Regions from separate parts of the Streptomyces sp. NPDC051020 genome, predicted to be linked through region 2. Evidence: predicted binding sites of a transcription regulator. Region 2 holds the regulator's gene; each other region holds the start of a gene.
What was found. Region 2 encodes HrcA, which represses chaperone genes, less so after heat shock. Its sites were predicted from a motif close to TTNGCACTCNGNNNNNCNGAGTGCNAA; they were not measured.
Positions count from the first base shown of each region.

Region 1: groL (chaperonin GroEL) is a predicted target of HrcA. The motif match lies at 1,969-1,995, and genes of this name have one in related genera.
Region 3: groES (co-chaperone GroES) is a predicted target of HrcA. The motif match lies at 2,517-2,543, and genes of this name have one in related genera.

Region 1 is NZ_JBFBCG010000051.1:50,360-54,499, forward strand. It holds gene groL (chaperonin GroEL) at 186-1,808, opposite strand; gene AB0N06_RS25510 (cold-shock protein) at 2,134-2,340, opposite strand; gene AB0N06_RS25515 (MoaD/ThiS family protein) at 2,774-3,052, opposite strand; gene thrC (threonine synthase) at 3,086-4,140, opposite strand, start outside.
Region 2 is NZ_JBFBCG010000065.1:27,743-31,882, reverse strand. It holds gene hemW (radical SAM family heme chaperone HemW) at 1-29, shown strand, start outside; gene AB0N06_RS28500 (DUF3097 domain-containing protein) at 304-1,122, opposite strand; gene AB0N06_RS28495 (MBL fold metallo-hydrolase) at 1,148-1,870, opposite strand; gene hrcA (heat-inducible transcriptional repressor HrcA) at 2,052-3,068, shown strand; gene dnaJ (molecular chaperone DnaJ) at 3,069-4,140, shown strand, end outside.
Region 3 is NZ_JBFBCG010000005.1:109,258-113,397, reverse strand. It holds gene AB0N06_RS04860 (ester cyclase) at 1-227, shown strand, start outside; gene groL (chaperonin GroEL) at 321-1,946, opposite strand; gene groES (co-chaperone GroES) at 2,047-2,355, opposite strand; gene AB0N06_RS04845 (hypothetical protein) at 2,844-3,293, opposite strand; gene AB0N06_RS04840 (DNRLRE domain-containing protein) at 3,295-4,140, opposite strand, start outside.

The DNA.
Region 1 (4,140 bases), on a different contig from region 2:
TACGTGGTGTCGTTCTTCGCCCCGTGGCTGCGCGGGCACGACGACCATCTGCTGGACGGGCCTTCGGCCCGCTTCCCTGCGATGGTGATCACGCCGTAGGGCCGCACCGGTCCGGACATGACGTCGGCCCCCGGGACCAACTGGTCCCGGGGGCCGACGTACAGGCACTTACCGATCCGTCAGGATCAGAAGTCCATGTCACCGCCCGGCATGCCGCCCGGAGCGGCCGCAGCGGCCTTCTCCGGCTTGTCGGCGATGACGGCCTCGGTGGTCAGGAACAGCGCGGCGATCGACGCGGCGTTCTGCAGAGCGGAGCGCGTGACCTTCGCCGGGTCGAGAATGCCCTCGGCGATCATGTCGACGTACTCACCGGTCGCGGCGTTCAGACCGTGACCGACGGCCAGGTTGCGCACCTTCTCGACGACGACGCCACCCTCGAGACCACCGTTGACGGCGATCTGCTTGAGCGGGGCCTCCAGCGCCAGCTTGACGGCGTTGGCGCCGGTCGCCTCGTCACCCGAGAGCTCCAGCTTCTCGAAGACGGCGGAAGCCTGCAGCAGCGCCACGCCACCACCGGCGACGATGCCCTCCTCGACGGCCGCCTTCGCGTTGCGAACGGCGTCCTCGATGCGGTGCTTGCGCTCCTTGAGCTCGACCTCGGTCGCGGCACCGGCCTTGATGACGGCCACGCCGCCGGCCAGCTTCGCCAGGCGCTCCTGGAGCTTCTCGCGGTCGTAGTCCGAGTCGGAGTTCTCGATCTCGGCACGGATCTGGTTGACGCGACCCTGAACCTGGTCGGTGTCACCGGCGCCGTCGACGATCGTCGTCTCGTCCTTGGTGATGACGACCTTGCGGGCACGGCCCAGCAGGTCCAGGCCGGCGTTCTCCAGCTTGAGACCGACCTCCTCGGAGATGACGGTGCCACCGGTGAGGATGGCGATGTCGCCGAGCATGGCCTTGCGGCGGTCACCGAAGCCCGGGGCCTTGACGGCGACGGACTTGAAGGTGCCACGGATCTTGTTGACGACCAGGGTCGACAGGGCCTCACCCTCGACGTCCTCGGCGATGATCAGCAGCGGCTTGCCGGACTGCATGACCTTCTCCAGCAGCGGAAGGAGGTCCTTCACGTTGCTGACCTTGGAGTTGACGATCAGGATGTACGGGTCGTCCAGGGACGACTCCATGCGCTCCATGTCGGTGGCGAAGTACGCCGAGATGTAGCCCTTGTCGAAGCGCATACCCTCGGTGAGCTCCAGCTCCAGACCGAAGGTCTGGGACTCCTCGACGGTGATGACGCCTTCCTTGCCGACCTTGTCCATCGCTTCGGCGATGAGCTCGCCGATCTGGGTGTCGGCGGCGGAGATGGAGGCCGTGGAAGCGATCTGCTCCTTGGTCTCCACGTCCTTGGCCTGCTCCAGCAGAGCGGCGGAGACGGCCTCGACGGCCTTCTCGATGCCCCGCTTGAGGGCCATCGGGTTCGCACCCGCGGCGACGTTGCGGAGGCCCTCACGGACGAGCGCCTGAGCGAGAACGGTGGCGGTGGTCGTACCGTCGCCGGCGACGTCGTCCGTCTTCTTGGCGACTTCCTTGACCAGCTCTGCGCCGATCTTCTCGTACGGGTCCTCGAGCTCGATCTCCTTGGCGATGGAGACACCATCGTTGGTGATCGTGGGTGCGCCCCACTTCTTCTCAAGGACGACGTTCCGGCCCTTGGGGCCGAGGGTCACCTTGACGGCGTCGGCGAGCTGGTTCATCCCGCGCTCGAGGCCGCGCCGCGCTTCCTCGTCGAACGCGATGATCTTGGCCATGTGAAGTGGTCCTCCCGGACAGGGGTGGATTGCTCCGGACCGTGTGGCGCCCGCGACGGACGGCCTGCGTGCCTGACGGTTCCTTGCCCCGCCGGGCCTGCGGGCCTCACCGACCCGGTCCTTCTGTCACTCTCAACGTCAGAGTGCTAACGCCCAATGATTAGCACTCGACCCCTTCGAGTGCAAGCGCCCCTTCGAGTTCATGGATGGCGCCGGGCAGCGTCGGCGCGGTCGCGGGCAGGCTCCGGGACGCACGAAGGGCCCGTACCCCCGGGGGTACGGGCCCTTCGTGCGTGAGTAGTGTCGTTGGCCGACCGCGTCGAGCTCAGCCGACGGCGAGCTTGACCATGTCCGCCTGCGGCCCCTTCTGGCCCTGCGAGATTTCGAATTCAACTCGCTGACCCTCTTCGAGGGTGCGGTACCCGTCCATCTGGATCGCACTGTAGTGGACGAAAACATCCGCACCACCGTCGACCGCGATGAAGCCGTACCCCTTCTCCGCGTTGAACCACTTGACGGTGCCCTGAGCCATGCCTAACTCCCCTATTACTGGCCCTTGCACAGGACCGCACTTCGCGGACCCGGGTCAGAACTCACCCTCCGACAGGAGAGGGTGCGTGCGCCGGAACGCGTCGACCGCGGCTGAATGTATCTGCCCAACTGCCCTCTGCAACAGGTCAATCGGACGAGAATTCCGGGCAGCGCCGAACGCCCGAAGATGAGGAATTTACGCGATTCCAGGGCAAGTCGGGCCGGACAAAGGCCACTTACGGCGCAAGGAGTGAGAACACTTTGGCTGCATCTTGTCGCGGGCGGGCGCATTCTCATATGCGGTCGGCACGGGCAGCGGAGGGGACTTCCCCCACTGTACCGCGCTCAACCATGCAGAATTGCCCCCTCCGCTTAGCTTGCAGAGGGGGCAATTCCGGTAACGCTGTGAAGTCGGCCGCAGGGCCGACCACTCGTCAGCAGCCGCCCGCGACCGCCGGGATGATGGAGATGCCCGCGCCGTCCGGGGTGGCCGTCTCCAGGCCGCCCTCGAAGCGGACGTCGTCGTCGTTGACGTACACGTTCACGAAGCGGCGGAGCTTGCCCTGGTCGTCCAGGACTCGCGCGGCGATGCCCGGGTGGTTCCGCTCCAGCGACTCGATGACCTGGGAGAGGGTCGAGCCCTCGGCCGGGACCTCGGCCTGGCCGCCCGTGTAGGTGCGCAGGATGGTGGGGATACGGACCTTGACGCTCATCTGGGTGCCTTCCTTACATCTCGGGTGGTCGGGTCAGCCGTTGGCGAGGCCGGCATCGCGGAACGCGTCCAGGCTGGGCCGGATGGTCGCGGTCGGGCCGGTCGTCGGGGCGACCGCGTCCAGCGTCTTCAGACCGTCACCAGTGTTCAGGACGACCGTGGTGAGCGTCGGGTCCAGCAGACCGGCCTCGATCAGCTTCCTCGTCACACCGACCGTCACCCCGCCCGCCGTCTCGGCGAAGATGCCCTCGGTGCGGGCCAGCAGCTTGATCGCATCGACGATCTGCTCGTCGTTGACGTCCTCGACCGCGCCGCCGGTGCGGCGGGCGATGTCCAGGACGTACGGACCGTCGGCCGGATTGCCGATCGCCAGGGACTTGGCGATCGTGTTCGGCTTCTGCGGGCGCACGACGTCGTGACCGGCCTTGAAGGCCGTGGAGACCGGGGAGCAGCCCTCGGCCTGGGCGCCGAAGATCTTGTACGGCTTGTCCTCGACGAGACCGAGCTTGATCAGCTCCTGAAGACCCTTGTCGATCTTCGTGAGCTGCGAGCCGGACGCGATCGGGATGACGAGCTGGTCGGGCAGCTGCCAGCCGAGCTGCTCGCAGATCTCGTACGCAAGCGTCTTGGAGCCCTCGCCGTAGTACGGGCGCAGGTTGACGTTGACGAAGCCCCAGCCCTCACCGAGCGGGTCGCCGATGAGCTCCGAGCAGAAGCGGTTGACGTCGTCGTAGTTGCCCTCGATGCCGACCAGCTCACCGCCGTACACCGCGGCCATGACGACCTTGCCCTGCTCCAGGTCGTGCGGGATGAACACGCAGGACCGGAAGCCGGCCCGGGCGGCGGCCGCGCCCACCGCGCCGGCGAGGTTGCCGGTGGAGGAGCAGGAGAGAGTGGTGAAACCGAAGGCGCGGGCGGCCTCGACGGCGATCGCGACGACGCGGTCCTTGAAGGAGTGCGTCGGGTTGCCGGAGTCGTCCTTGACGTACAGACCGCCGGTGACGCCCAGCTCACGGGCGAGGTTGTCGGCCTTGACCAGCTTGGTGAAGCCGGGGTTGATATTGGGCTTGTCCGCGACATCGGCGGGGA
Region 2 (4,140 bases):
ATGCGGTGGTCAGGGACCTGGTGGACTGAGGGGCGCGGGAGGTACGGGTGCGTCGGCAGCGGGCCTGTTCCCCTGCCCGCCCCCTCCCCCGGAACCGGAGGCTTCCTCTTCGGGCCCCGGCCCCGGGCCGCCGGTCACGCCCTAGGTGTACTGACCCGTGAGGTTGGGCACGCACGCTCGCTGCGTTGTCGGGCTCGCCCCCCATACGCCCAGTACCGGGGCGAGCCTCCGCCGTGCGATCGCACGCACCAGACGCCGCCTGGCCCGCCCTATGGGCGGACGACGCTCCTTTCGAAACACGCCCTACGCCGGAGCCGTCACGAAGTCGATCAGGTGTTCAACTGAGCCCAGCAGCGCCGGTTCCAGATCCTTGTACGAGCGGACCGTCGACAGGATGCGCTGCCACGCCGCGCCCGTGTTCTCGGGCCAGCCCAGTGACCGGCACACGCCCGTCTTCCAGTCCAGGCCGCGGGGCACCACCGGCCAGGAGCCGATGCCCACCGACGCCGGCTTCACCGCCTCCCAGATGTCGATGTACGGATGGCCCACCACCAGCACGTTCGCGTCGGTGACCTCGGCCGCGATTCTCGACTCCTTGGAGCCGGGGACCAGGTGGTCGACCAGGACGCCCAGTCGCGCATCCGGGCCGGGGGCGAACGAACGGACGATGGACGGAAGGTCGTCGATGCCTTCCAGGTACTCCACCACCACACCCTCGATGCGCAGGTCGTCGCCCCAGACCCGTTCGACCAACTCCGCGTCGTGCCGGCCCTCCACGTAGATCCGGCCCGCCCGCGCCACCCGGGCCCGCGCCCCGGGAACCGCCACGGAACCGGAGGCCGTGCGGGCGGGCCGGGCCGGGCCGGTAGCCGAGGGGCGTACGAGAGTGATGACGCGGCCCTCCAGGAGGAAGCCACGCGGTTCCATCGGGAACACCCGGTGCTTGCCGAAACGGTCCTCCAGAGTCACCGTCGGGCCCTGCGCCGTCTTCTCGCAGCGGATCACCGCACCGCAGAAGCCGGTGGAGACCTCCTCCACGACCAGATCGGGCTCGGCGGGGACCTCGGGCACGGGAGCGGACTTCTTCCAGGGCGGGGTCAGGTCCGGGTGGTAGCTGCGCATCGGACGACGATAGGACGGAAACCGGTCACGACACGCCGAAGGCGGCGGACAGCCGGTCACGCTGGGCCCGTACGAACGCCGCGTCCACGACGGCCCCGTGTCCCGGCACATACACCGCGTCCTCGCCGCCCAGCGCCAGCAGCCGGTCCAGCGCGGCCGGCCAGCGCGACGGGATCGCGTCCGGGCCCGCCTGCGGTTCGCCCGATTCCTCGACCAGGTCGCCGCAGAGGACCACGGCCGGGGAGTCGGGCACGAGGGCGACGAGGTCGTGGCCGCTGTGGGCGGGGCCCACGTTCGCCAGCAGCACCTGGCGGCCGCCGCCCAGGTCGAGTGTCCATTCGCCGCACACCTGGTGGTGCGGCGCCACCAGGACGTCCGCCGCCTGCGCCGCGTCCTCCTCGGGCACCCCGTGGCGTACCGCGTCGGCGTACAGCTCGTCCGCACCGGCGGTGAGGAGAGCGGCCGTACCGATGGCGCCGTACACCTCCGCCCCGGCGAATGCCGCGGTGCCGAGCACATGGTCGAAATGAGGGTGGCTGAGTGCGATATGCGTCACCCTCCGGCCGGTCATGGCCTGCACCTGGGTCCGTATCTCCACACCTTCGCGCAGCGTCGATCCCGTGTCGAAGAGCAGGGCCGCCTCCGCTCCGACCACCAGTGCGACCGTGGCATCCCACCCGGGGAGCCTCCGGCGGCCCACACCGTTGCCCAGTCGCTCCCAGCCGAACTCTTCCCATGTCGCGTCCATGCGGAGACGCTATCGGCAACGACCTGCGCAGTCTCGGGGTGGCATGGCCGGTCGCCCTTGCTAGGGCCCCACCCGACCGCCGTACACTGGCGGGGGTCGCTGGCACTCGTACGCATCGAGTGCCAGGAATCACCGGAGATCGACCAGAACCACCGAGGAAACACAGCTGGAGGTGTGCGCCATGCTCAGCGAACGCAGACTCGAGGTGCTGCGCGCCATCGTCCAGGACTATGTCGGCACCGAGGAGCCCGTCGGCTCCAAGGCGCTCACCGAGCGGCACAAGCTGGGGGTCTCCCCGGCCACCGTCCGCAACGACATGGCTGTGCTGGAGGACGAGGGTTTCATCGCCCAGCCCCACACCAGCGCGGGTCGCATCCCGACGGACAAGGGCTACCGACTCTTCGTCGACAAGCTCGCGGGGGTCAAGCCCCTGTCGTCGCCGGAGCGCAGGGCCATCCAGAACTTCCTCGACGGCGCGGTCGACCTCGACGATGTCGTGGGCCGCACCGTACGGCTGCTCGCGCAGTTGACCCGGCAGGTCGCCGTCGTGCAGTACCCCTCGCTGACCCGTTCCACAGTGCGGCATGTGGAACTGCTGTCGCTGGCGCCCGCCCGGCTGATGCTTGTGCTGATCACGGACACCGGCCGGGTCGAACAGCGCATGATCGACTGTCCCGCGCCGTTCGGTGAGACCTCTCTCGCCGATCTGCGGGCCCGGCTCAACAGCCGGGTCGTGGGGCGCCGGTTCTCGGACGTCCCGCAGCTGGTGCAGGACCTGCCGGAATCCTTCGAGAGCGAGGACCGGGGAACCGTGTCCACTGTGCTCTCCACCCTGCTCGAAACCCTCGTCGAGGAGACGGAGGAGCGGCTGATGATCGGCGGCACCTCCAACCTCACCCGCTTCGGGCACGACTTCCCTCTGATGATCCGGCCGGTGCTGGAGGCGCTGGAGGAGCAGGTCGTGCTGCTGAAGCTGCTCGGCGAGGCCAAGGACTCGGGCATGACCGTACGTATCGGGCACGAGAACGCCCACGAGGGGCTCAACTCCACGTCCGTCGTCGCGGTCGGCTACGGTTCGGGCGACGAGGCTGTCGCCAAACTCGGCGTGGTCGGACCGACCCGCATGGACTACCCCGGAACGATGGGAGCGGTACGCGCAGTGGCACGTTACGTCGGACAGATCCTGGCGGAGTCGTAAGTGGCCACCGACTACTACGCCGTTCTCGGTGTGCGCCGCGACGCCTCTCAGGACGAGATCAAGAAGGCCTTCCGGCGGCTCGCACGCGAGCTGCATCCGGACGTCAACCCCGATCCGAAGACCCAGGAGCGGTTCAAGGAGATCAACGCCGCCTACGAGGTGTTGTCGGACCCGCAGAAGAAGCAGGTCTACGACCTCGGCGGCGACCCGCTGTCCGCCTCCGGCGGCGGTGGCGCGGGCGGATTCGGACAGGGTGGCTTCGGCAACTTCTCCGACATCATGGACGCGTTCTTCGGCACGGCGTCGCAGCGCGGACCGCGGTCGCGCACCCGGCGCGGCCAGGACGCGATGATCCGGCTGGAGATCGATCTCGCCGAGGCGGCATTCGGTACCACGAAGGACATCCAGGTCGACACGGCCGTCGTCTGTACGACCTGCAGCGGCGAGGGCGCCGCACCCGGCACCTCCGCCCAGACCTGTGACATGTGCCGCGGCCGCGGCGAGGTCTCCCAGGTCACCCGGTCGTTCCTCGGCCAGGTCATGACCTCGCGGCCCTGCCCGCAGTGCCAGGGCTTCGGTACGGTCGTTCCGACCCCGTGCCCGGAGTGCGCCGGTGACGGCCGTATCCGTTCGCGGCGCACGCTCACCGTGAAGATCCCCGCCGGTGTCGACAACGGCACCCGCATCCAGCTCGCGGGCGAGGGCGAGGTCGGCCCCGGCGGCGGCCCGGCCGGCGACCTGTACGTCGAGATCCATGAGCTGCCGCACCCGGTGTTCCAGCGCCGCGGCGACGACATGCACTGCACGGTCACCATCCCCATGACGGCGGGCGCGCTCGGCACGAAGGTGCCGCTGGAGACGCTCGACGGCCTGGAGGAGGTCGACATCCGGCCGGGCACCCAGTCCGGCCAGTCGGTCCCGCTGCACGGCCGCGGCATCACGCATCTGCGGGGCGGCGGGCGCGGCGACCTGATCGTGCACGTCGAGGTGACGACCCCGTCGAAGCTGGACCCGGAGCAGGAGCGACTGCTGCGGGAGCTCGCGAAGCTGCGTGGCGAGGAGCGGCCCACCG
Region 3 (4,140 bases), on a different contig from region 2:
ACTTCACCTTCAGCCTGGACCGGCAGGTCTGCGAGGGTGACGACGTCGTGACGCTGTGGACCTGGACCGGCACCCATGAGGGCGACTTCATGGGGATCGCCCCCACGGGCAGGCAGTGCACCATGACGGGCACCACGATCTTCCGTTTCAAGGACGGCAGGATCCAGGAAGGCTGGTGGCACGAGGATCTCCTCGGCCTGATGCGGCAGCTCGGCGCGCTCGACTGATCCAGCGGCCAAGGACGGCCGAAGGCCCCCGTTCCCCTCGCTGAACAGCGGGAACGGGGGCCTTGTGCGGCGGTGAGCCGAGGCGGCAGCGCGTCAGTGCGAGTGACCGTGGCCGCCGTGGCCGGCTTCGGCCTCTTCCTCGGCCGGCTTCTCGACGACCAGGGTCTCGGTCGTCAGCAGCAGCGACGCGATGGACGCGGCGTTCTCCAGCGCGGAGCGGGTGACCTTGACCGGGTCGATGACACCGGCCTTCACCAGGTCGCCGTACTCGCCCGTCGCGGCGTTGAAGCCCTGGCCCTTGTCGAGCTCGGCGACCTTCGAGGTGATGACGTAACCCTCGAGACCGGCGTTCTCGGCGATCCAGCGCAGCGGCTCGACCGCGGCGCGGCGCACGACCGCGACGCCGGTGGCCTCGTCGCCGGTCTTGTCGAGGTTGCCCTCGAGGACCTTGACGGCGTGGACCAGAGCGGAGCCACCACCGGAGACAATGCCCTCCTCGACCGCGGCGCGGGTCGCGGAGATGGCGTCCTCCAGACGGTGCTTCTTCTCCTTGAGCTCCACCTCGGTGGCGGCACCGACACGGATCACGCACACGCCGCCGGCCAGCTTCGCGAGGCGCTCCTGGAGCTTCTCGCGGTCCCAGTCGGAGTCGGTGGCGTCGATCTCGGCCTTGATCTGGTTGACCCGGCCCTTGACGTCGCCGGGCTCGCCGCCGCCGTCCACGATGGTCGTGTCGTCCTTGGAGACGGTGACACGGCGGGCGGTGCCCAGCACGTCGAGACCGGCCTGGTCGAGCTTGAGGCCGACCTCCTCGGCGATGACGGTCGCACCGGTGAGGGTGGCGATGTCGCCGAGCATGGCCTTGCGGCGGTCACCGAAGCCCGGGGCCTTCACCGCGACGGCGTTGAAGGTGCCACGGATCTTGTTGACGACCAGGGTCGACAGGGCCTCGCCCTCGACGTCCTCGGCGATGATCAGCAGCGGCTTGGAGCCACCGGCCTGGATGACCTTCTCCAGCAGCGGGAGCAGCTCCTGGATCGAGCCGATCTTGCCCTGGTGGATCAGGATGTACGGGTCGTCGAGGACGGCCTCCATACGCTCCTGGTCGGTCACCATGTACGGGGACAGGTAACCCTTGTCGAAGGCCATGCCCTCGGTGAACTCGAGGTCCAGACCGAAGGTGTTGGACTCCTCGACGGTGATGACACCGTCCTTGCCGACCTTGTCCATCGCGTCCGCGATGAGCTCGCCGACCTGCGAGTCCTGCGCGGAGAGCGCGGCCACGGCGGCGATGTCGGACTTGTCGTCGATCGGGCGGGCGGTCGCGAGGAGCTCCTCGGACACAGCCTTGACCGCGGCGTCGATGCCCTTCTTCAGGGCGGCCGGGGAAGCACCCGCGGCAACGTTGCGCAGGCCCTCGCGGACGAGCGCCTGGGCGAGCACGGTGGCGGTGGTGGTGCCGTCACCCGCTACGTCGTTGGTCTTGGTCGCCACCTCCTTCACCAGCTGGGCACCGAGGTTCTCGTACGGGTCGTCGAGCTCGACCTCGCGCGCGATGGTGACACCGTCATTGGTGATGGTGGGAGCGCCGAACTTCTTGTCGATGACGACGTTGCGGCCCTTGGGGCCGATCGTCACCTTGACCGTGTCGGCAAGCTTGTTGACGCCGCGCTCAAGGGCGCGACGGGCGTCCTCGTCGAACTTCAGAATCTTCGCCATGGGAGCTGAACTGTCCTCTCGAACGAACTGCGCCCCTGACCGCCCGGCTTGTTATCTCGCAGGGGACCAGGGGCGCAGAACGGAAGCAAACGTGTGTGAATTACTTCTCGATGATCGCGAGCACGTCGCGAGCCGAGAGGACGAGGTACTCCTCGCCGTTGTACTTCACCTCGGTGCCGCCGTACTTGCTGTACAGCACGATGTCACCGGTCTTGACGTCGAGCGGCAGACGCTCGCCGTTCTCGAAGCGGCCCGGGCCCACGGCCAGGACGACGCCCTCCTGGGGCTTCTCCTTGGCAGTGTCCGGGATGACCAGGCCAGAGGCCGTGGTCTGCTCGGCGTCGAGCGGCTGGACCACAATGCGGTCCTCAAGCGGCTTGATGGCAACCTTGGAGCTGGTGGTCGTCACGATCCGGCCTCCCCCTTCGGAGATCTCGGGGTTAACTGCGGGGTTAACTGTCTGGGGTGGCGATCAGGTGGGTCCGTCGTCGCGGGTGCCGGACCTGCCGATCGCACAGTACTGCTGGCACTCTCCAGTGGGGAGTGCCAGAGCTGAGACTATGACCGCGATTAGCACTCGGTCAAGCGGAGTGCCAATTCAGTCCGGTCGTGGCGTCACCGCACCGGGCTGCTCCGATCGGGACGGCGTACGGGGAACGAAGGGACGAACCGCACCGTTTCGTACGACGGTGAGGAAATGCCGGACGTCAGGCCCCCACGTCGGCGCCCGCGCCTTCCTCCGCCGGCATCGCGACCCCGACCGCGGCCCCAAGGCGCTGCCCAAGCTGTTCGAGGGCCGGGAAACCGAGACCATGCACGCCCACAGCTGGTCCCGAACGGCGCGAAGCGCCCGTCCCTCCGGTGCTGCCGGGGGGACGGGCGCTTGCGCAGGGTCGCTCACCCCTGGAGCTTCATGCCCTCGGTTGAGGTGAGGCCCTTGCCGGGGTGGGCACGGAACGTCGCCGTCCAGATGGTGGGCGGGCAGGACGTGCCGTTGGGGTGCTGCTCCGTCAGCCTGGCCCGGGTGCTGTCTTCGACGACCGTGTCACCGCTCTTCGCGGACGTCACGGTGAGCCGCACCGGCACGGTGGACGCACCGATGTCGTCGGGGAGTTGGACCGACAGCGAGGCGAACGGGTCGCCGGGACTGCCCGACGTCCGCTCCTCGCAGGTGCCGTCCACGCACAGCCGGATCCGCGCCGCGTCCCGGCCGCCGAAGTCGGCGGGCCGCCACACGGCGGAGACCTGCGAGTCCGCGTCGACCAGGGTGCACGGCGTGTCCTGGCCGAGGAGCGAGCATCCGGTCAGGGCCGCCGCCAGCAGTGGTGTGAGAAGGGCTCGGCGCATGTCAGTACCACGCAACCGTGCCGGGAAAGGCGCTGTTGGCCAGCCCGATGTCGGTGAAGTACAGCCAGCAGGGGTCGAAGAACCCGCCGCTGTTGTCGCTTCCGCCGCCACCGCCGCCGGACAGGATGCCCTTGGCGTACGCCTGTCCGCTGCTGTCGACCGTGTACACCGGGGCGCCGGAGTCACCCTTGATGGAACAGGATCCGGACGTCTTCTTGGCGACGACCATGTTCTTGGCGGTGGTTCCGCCGGAATAGTGGATGGTCGCCTGGGTCGCGGTCACCTTCCATCCGCACATCTCGCCGGTCATCATGCCGCCCGTGCAGACCTTGTCGCCGCTCTGCGCCCAGCGCTTCCAGTAGCCGTGGACGAGCCGCGACGAGCTGGACGTCTTGCCGCCCTTGTAGATCCGGGGCGTCGCGGCGCTGTCGCTGTTGACGCGGTACAGCGACAGGTCACCCGAGTAGTAGCTCTGGCCGGAGAGCTTCACGGAGCCGTACCCGTTCTTCCAGTTGTCCCGGACGACGGGGCCGATGTAGTCGCTCTCGCTGGGGTTCAACACGGCCCCGTTGCCGCTGGTGCAGTGGCCCGCGGTCACCATGTACCACTTGCCGTCGTACCGCCAGGTGAAGCCCGCCGTGCACCAGACCGCCGAACTGGTGCTCAGGTACGACTTGATGCGCGACCCGCCGTAGTAGGGCGAGGTGTCGTACTGGCGGTTCGCCTGGGGTTCCGCCACGTCGGCGCCGGGCGTGAGGTGCACGGCGACGGTGTCGGTGCCGTACCGCTCACCCAGGGCCGTGACCAGTGCCGGGGCGGCTGTCTCGGTCTCCACGACGACACGGTT